One region of the Neobacillus sp. OS1-32 genome, then DNA from elsewhere that is predicted to be linked to it. Evidence: a T-box and tRNA genes for the amino acid it is inferred to sense, from the RefSeq annotation. Region 1 holds a T-box; the other holds one or more tRNA genes.
The links. The T-box of region 1 lies ahead of serS (serine--tRNA ligase). A T-box ahead of a tRNA ligase gene usually reads a tRNA of that ligase, here a tRNA-Ser.

Region 1 (3,420 bases):
ATAACAACATGTGTTAATTTATCATAAGTTTTACCTCAATGTCAACTACATAATGAAAAAAATATCCGGGCGGATGATCCGCCCGCTTTAAAATATTGGGAATATATTCAGGATACGTGACCGCCCGGCTCTTTTTTACTACTTTTAATTAACCTTCATCCCGCCAGCCTCTCACTTTTACAACGGCTTAATAATCTCGCGGCCGCCCATATAAGGACGCAGTACCGTCGGAATGATGACACTGCCGTCTTCCTGTTGGTAGTTTTCCAAAATGGCAGCGACCGTACGGCCAATCGCAAGACCGGAACCATTTAATGTATGCAGATGCTCAGGCTTTGCTTTCGGATCGCGGCGGAAGCGGATATTGGCCCGTCTTGCCTGGAAGGCTTCGAAATTACTGCAAGAAGAAATCTCGCGGTATGTTCCGTAACTAGGCAGCCACACCTCAATATCATATTTTTTAGCAGCGGTAAAGCCTAAATCAGCGGTACACATGCTTAATACATGATATGGCAGCTCCAATAGCTGTAATACCCGCTCGGCATCATTAGTTAGTTTCTCCAGCTCTTCATAGGAGTCTTCCGGCTTCACGAACTTAACCAGCTCGACCTTATTGAATTGATGCTGGCGGATTAGGCCTCGGGTATCACGCCCAGCTGATCCTGCCTCTGAACGGAAGCAGGCGCTGTAGGCCGCATATTTAAGCGGCAGATCACCACCGCTGAGTATTTCATCACGGTGTAAATTGGTTACAGGCACTTCAGCAGTTGGAATTAGGAAATAGTCTTCACTTTCAATTAAGAAGGCATCTTCCTCGAACTTAGGCAACTGGCCGGTTCCCGTCATGCTGGCTCGGTTTACCATGTATGGCGGCAGGACTTCGGTATAACCATGCTCATCGACATGCAAATCGAGCATAAAGCTGATTAAGGCACGCTCAAGCCGGGCACCAAGCCCTTTATAAAACACAAAACGGCTTCCAGTTACTTTAGCGGCACGTTCAAAATCCAGGATTCCCAGCTTGTCGGCAATTTCCCAATGGGGTTTTGCTGCAAAATCAAACTCACGAATATTGCCCCATTTTCGAATTTCAACATTGTCATCCTCTGAATCGCCGACTGGAACACTTTCATGCGGAATATTAGGAATGCTTAATAACAAGTTTTCTAACGTTTCCTCAACGTCCCTAAGTTCATCGTCGAGCGTCTTAATTCGATCACCGACTTCCCGCATTTCTTGGATTAAGTGGTCAGCATTCTGCTTCTCACGCTTTAACGCAGCAACTTGCTGTGAAACTTCATTACGCTTCGATTTCAGCTGTTCAGACTCCACAATTAACCCACGTCTTTTTTGATCCAGTTCTTCAAACCTGTCTAAATCCGTTAAATCTTCACCACGATGCTGTAACTTTGCTTTGACTTCAGCAAAATTGGCCCTTAAAAATTTTAAATCCAGCATTTGTTCAGACACTCCTTTATTTTTAAATTTGGGATACCTGCAAGTTTGAACGATATTTCTACAGTTGTAAAACAACATATCTGCAATTTTGCCCAATATATTTGCTGCATTGTACGACAAATCTGCAGTTCAGAAAAATAAAAAACCCCCGCCCCAAAACAGGGACGAGAGTTACCCGCGTTACCACCCTGGTTGACAGTAAAAAACTGTCCACCTCGAAAAATTAACGGTTTCTGCCGAAGGTATTTACTGGCCCTATTATGAAGCGTTCCATACCTTGCTCGAGGAGGGATTCACAAAGATCATTCACCGGTTTACACCAGCCACCGGTTCTCTTGAGAATAAATCTCTTGTTACTAGTTCCTCTCATTGCTTTATCATTATAATTCATTTTGTATTCTTAACTGTACTATATTTATGAACCAAATGCAACCTGCTTATACCGCTTTCTTTATACGAGCGTTTTTTCCTTTGCTTCCTTGACCATTTCTACAAAATAAGCAGTAAAGCGATGATCTTCCGTTAATTCCGGATGAAACGAGCAGCCAAGAAACTGCCCATCGCGTGCGGCGACAATGCGGCCTTCATGTTTGGCGAGTATTTCAACATTTTCACCAGCCTCAACAATGTGTGGTGCGCGGATAAACACAGCCGGAAAACTGGTCGCGACATTTCGGATTGCGAGGTCGGCCTCGAAGCTATCCACCTGCCGGCCAAAGGAATTGCGTTCAACCGTAACGTCCATCACGCCAATATGCGGTTCATTGTAGCCAACGAGATTTTTTGCCAAAAGAATCAGACCGGCACAAGTTCCAAACATCGGCTTACCATCTGCAGCAAATTTTTTTAATGAATCCATAAAGTCATACTTATCAAGTAAACGACGCATCGTCGTGCTCTCTCCACCAGGAAGAATCAGACCGTCAATCTCGTTCAACTCTTCTTTATGTTTAATTGCAATGGCTTCCACACCACATGCTTCTAATGATTGAATGTGTTCGCGAACAGCCCCTTGTAACGCAAGAACGCCAATTTTTACCATAAAAATACCCCTTTTTTAAAAAACAGAACTTTTTTATCAAAAGTCCTGTTTTGCAAATTTAACGTATTAATATTTTTCAAGTGTCTAGCTCCGGCTCCCAGCGACTAGTCGCCTTCGCTTTTCTTTTTACCAGCCGCGGTCTTGCATCCGTTCTGCCGGTGCTAATGATGAAATTTCAATACCTTTCATCGGTGTTCCTAAATTTTTGGAAAGCTCGGCAATCAATTTATAATCTTGATAATGGGTCGTTGCCTCGACAATGGCCTTTGCAAAAAGTGCAGGATTTTCTGATTTAAAAATACCAGAGCCGACAAATACCCCATCAGCCCCCAACTGCATCATTAATGCGGCGTCAGCTGGGGTTGCCACACCACCGGCAGCAAAATTCACCACTGGAAGGCGGCCAAGACGTTTGATTTCAAGCAGGATTTCATATGGTGCTCCTAGATTCTTTGCTTCCGTCATCAGTTCATCCTCGCTCATGGATACAACCTTACGGACTTGTGCATTTACCTTGCGGATATGGCGAACAGCCTCAACAATATTTCCAGTTCCAGGCTCACCCTTCGTACGAAGCATTGATGCTCCTTCACCGATTCTGCGGGCCGCTTCACCCAGATCACGGCAGCCACAAACAAACGGAACGGTATATTCCTTTTTATTTAAATGGAACTCCTCATCAGCAGGAGTTAATACTTCACTTTCATCAATATAGTCAACGCCCATAGCCTCCAAAACGCGAGCTTCAACAATGTGGCCAATTCTTGCCTTTGCCATGACAGGAATCGAAACAGCATTCATGACCTCTTCTACAATTCTAGGATCAGCCATTCTGGCCACACCACCAGCCGCCCGAATGTCGGAAGGGACCCGTTCAAGAGCCATTACCGCTACTGCACCGGCCTCCTCGGCAATTTTCG
Region 2 (3,420 bases), 1.7 Mb from region 1:
GGGATAGGGAGACAATGGAACATATTGAACAATTATGGACGAACCCCCGGGCAGCCAAAAGCAAAAAGTCCCAATCCAAGCAAAATGGTTCTAGTGAGATTTCCAAGCAAAAATGGGCAATTTTATCGTTATCTTCTATCCCTTTAGTGATGACATTGGGAAACTCCATGTTAATACCTGTACTGCCTAGGATGGAAAAAGAATTATCGATTTCAGCATTTCAGTCGAGTATGGTTATTACGGTGTATTCTATAGTAGCGATTGTATTAATCCCAATTGCCGGCTATTTATCTGATCATATCGGCAGAAAAAAGGTGATTATCCCAAGTTTGTTTATTGCCGGGATTGGCGGTCTTATTTCCGGTTGGGCAGCATGGAAACTTGAGTCGGCCTATTGGATTATTTTAGCTGGCAGGGCGCTGCAGGGTGTAGGAGCTGCCGGGGCTTTTCCGATCGTCCTTCCGTTGGTCGGCGACATGTTTAAGAATGAGGATGATGTCAGTACCTGTTTGGGGCTAATTGAAACTTCCAACACCTTTGGTAAGGTATTAAGCCCAATTTTTGGGGCTATTCTAGCAGGATTTATTTGGTTTTTACCTTTCTTATCTTTTCCAATCTTTTGCGCAGTCTCGATTTTAATGGTGGCGTTGCTTGTAAAATCTCCCAAAGGCAAGGAAAAGCCAATACCGTTTAAAGCTTTCTTCAGTGGTGTGAAGAAAACCTTTAAACAACATGGTCGCTGGCTTTATGCAATTTTTTTTATTGGCGGTATCCTAATGCTTGTGCTGTTTGGAATTCTTTTTTACCTTTCTGAGGTGTTTGAAACAAAGTATGGGATAAAGGATGTTAAAAAGGGGATTTTCCTGGCTCTTCCCCTTGGTGCTCTTTGTTTATCCTCCTTTATCAGTGGAAAGGTGATTAAAAAAAATAAGATTTTAATGAAATGGTTAACCTTCGGTGGAATAATCGCTGCCGCCCTTTCAATTGCGGCCTTATGGTTTTCCATAAAACTATGGTATATGATCACCATGTTTTTAATTAGCGGTGTGGGAATCGGTATTGGTCTTCCTTGTCTCGATTCCTTAATTACTGATGGAGTAGAAAAAAAGGAAAGGGGAACCATCACCTCTTTTTATTCTTCCATGCGGTTTATTGGAGTGGCCGCTGGTCCACCAATTATTGCTTTGTTAATGAAATACGCCAACCATTGGATCTTTATCATCATGAGCGGTCTTAGTATGTTAGCAGCGGTCGTTACTTTGCTGGCCATCAAACCGCAAGCTAAAGAAAATAATTATAGCAAGAGCTGAGTGGACCCTCAGCTCTTTCATGTTGCACCATAGCCGAGCTTTTACCATACTAATTTAATCCTTTAAGGCCTGGAAATCGCATCCTGCATACAGTAAGCTTGCAGGTATGAACTTTTCCTTAAAAAATTGAAATAAAAATAAATTTCCTCTACCATATTTGAAATTATTATGCTATAATATCAATTGTCTTAATTGTTCCTATGCGGGTGTGGTTTAATGGTAGAATTTCAGCTTCCCAAGCTGACGGCGGGGGTTCGATTCCCCTCACCCGCTCCATTTTATCCTTTGGAGAAGTACCCAAGTGGTTATAAGGGGGCGCACTCGAAATGCGTTAGGGCGGGTAACCGTCGCGTGAGTTCGAATCTCACCTTCTCCGCCATCGATACATAAACAATCTACGCCAGAGAATTCTGGCGTTTTTACGTTTATTTTGCTTTAGCCGGTAAAAATGTATAATATCAAAGAACAACATTAAAATAATGCAAAAGGAGGATCCATATGGAGATCATTGGACATACAGTAGAAAAATTAGAAGATCCTTTCGGTCTGCTTTCAGGTGACCGTTATGAATTTTTTTTGGATCTTGACATAGATGAAGACGATGAACTTTATTCGGAAAAAGGGGTTGGTTTACGCGTCCTATTGGCCGTTGACAACCATGAAGCAAAAATATCCAATTATCATTTTTATGAAAAGGAAAGTGAAAAGGTATTCGACTTTGCCCTAGAAGATGACGAAGAAGAGGAAGTTCTTCAATACTGCAAGGAGAATATTAATAAATAAAAACTCCCCGACTGGTGAGCCCATCAGGATGGTTCATGAAGCGTAGTTGAATTTATCCTTTTCTTTTAGCTAAAAAATAGCAGGGAACTTCCCTGCTATAGATTAGTTTCTAAGATTTGTAAATTCTTTAGAACCTATGCTTCTTTCTTGACTTTAACAGTAGTTTTTTTCTTTGTTACTGCAGCCTTCTTTGGTTTCGTCCGGTCAATCGATGCTTGCAATGCTGCCATTAAATCCGTCACATTGGAAGCAGCCGGTTCCTTCGCTTCCGCCGTAACCGTTTCTTTACCTTGGCGTTTTGATTCGATTAATTCCAATAGTGCTGTCCGGTATTCATCGGTATATTTCTCCGGCTGAAATTCTGTTGTTAACTGGTCGATCAACAAAATAGCTGTTTCCAGTTCTTTCTTCGTTACCTTATCATCCGTTGGAACATTGGGAACATCACCTGTTTTTCGGACCTCATCCGGATAATGGATCGTTTCCATTATCAAGGTATTATCATATACCCGTATTACTGCTAACTGTTCCTTGGAGCGGATCATGATTTTAGCGAGACCAACTTTTTGTGTTTCCTCCAAAGCTTTGCGCAGTAAGGAATAAGCCTTGCTGCCGCCATCATTGGGTGACATATAATAACTGTGATTGAAGTAGATCGGGTCGATTTCTTCCATTTTGACAAAATCTATAATTTCAACCGCTTTATCTTCATTTTCCTTTGCTAACTTTTCCAGTTCTTCCTGATCAAGAAGGACGAATTTTCCTTTTGTATATTCGTAAGCCTTGACAATATTCTCCGGTTTTACTTCCTCTTCGCAAACTGAACAAACTTTTTCATATTTAATTGGGGCATGGCATTTATTATGCAGGGTTCTCAATTTTATATCCTTGTCCTCTGTTGCTGCATGCAGCTTAATGGGAATATTGACGAGTCCAAAGCTGATGCTGCCTTTCCACATTGTGTGCATCTCATCTTTCTCCATTCTTTTTAATTTTAGTGTGTGATTCTAAAGGCCGCGAATACATAAAAACTTCTGGTAAAGAATGAAGTTTGGCCGTTTAACACAAAGTAAGGAAAAAGGGGAAATGCTTTTATGAAACCTATGCTTCCTACCCTTACTTTCGAGCAGCCAGTCCGTCCCGGCTGGGTATATGAAGTAAAATATGATGGTTTTCGGGCTATATTAGACTGGGATGCAAACGGGATTGAATTAACCAGTCGAAATGGAAAAACATTATTGCCGCAGTTTCCAGAAATCAAGCAGTTTTTATTAAAAAAGGAAGCAGCATTTAAACCATTTTTACCCCTGCAGCTCGATGGGGAACT

Region 2: it encodes a tRNA-Ser, which carries the amino acid that the T-box ahead of serS (serine--tRNA ligase) is inferred to sense. The anticodon was not compared.

What each region holds. Positions count from the first base shown of each region.
Region 1 is NZ_CP133263.1:3,299,313-3,302,732, forward strand. Features, by position in the region: gene serS (serine--tRNA ligase) at 178-1,458, opposite strand; T-box leader at 1,616-1,837, opposite strand; gene pdxT (pyridoxal 5'-phosphate synthase glutaminase subunit PdxT) at 1,910-2,500, opposite strand; gene pdxS (pyridoxal 5'-phosphate synthase lyase subunit PdxS) at 2,627-3,420, opposite strand, start outside.
Region 2 is NZ_CP133263.1:683,761-687,180, reverse strand. Features, by position in the region: gene RCG24_RS03650 (bacillibactin exporter BcbE) at 15-1,310, shown strand; tRNA gene RCG24_RS03645 (tRNA-Gly) at 1,513-1,586, shown strand; tRNA gene RCG24_RS03640 (tRNA-Ser) at 1,598-1,689, shown strand; gene RCG24_RS03635 (DUF6509 family protein) at 1,809-2,093, shown strand; gene RCG24_RS03630 (non-homologous end joining protein Ku) at 2,228-3,061, opposite strand; gene RCG24_RS03625 (DNA ligase D) at 3,188-3,420, shown strand, end outside.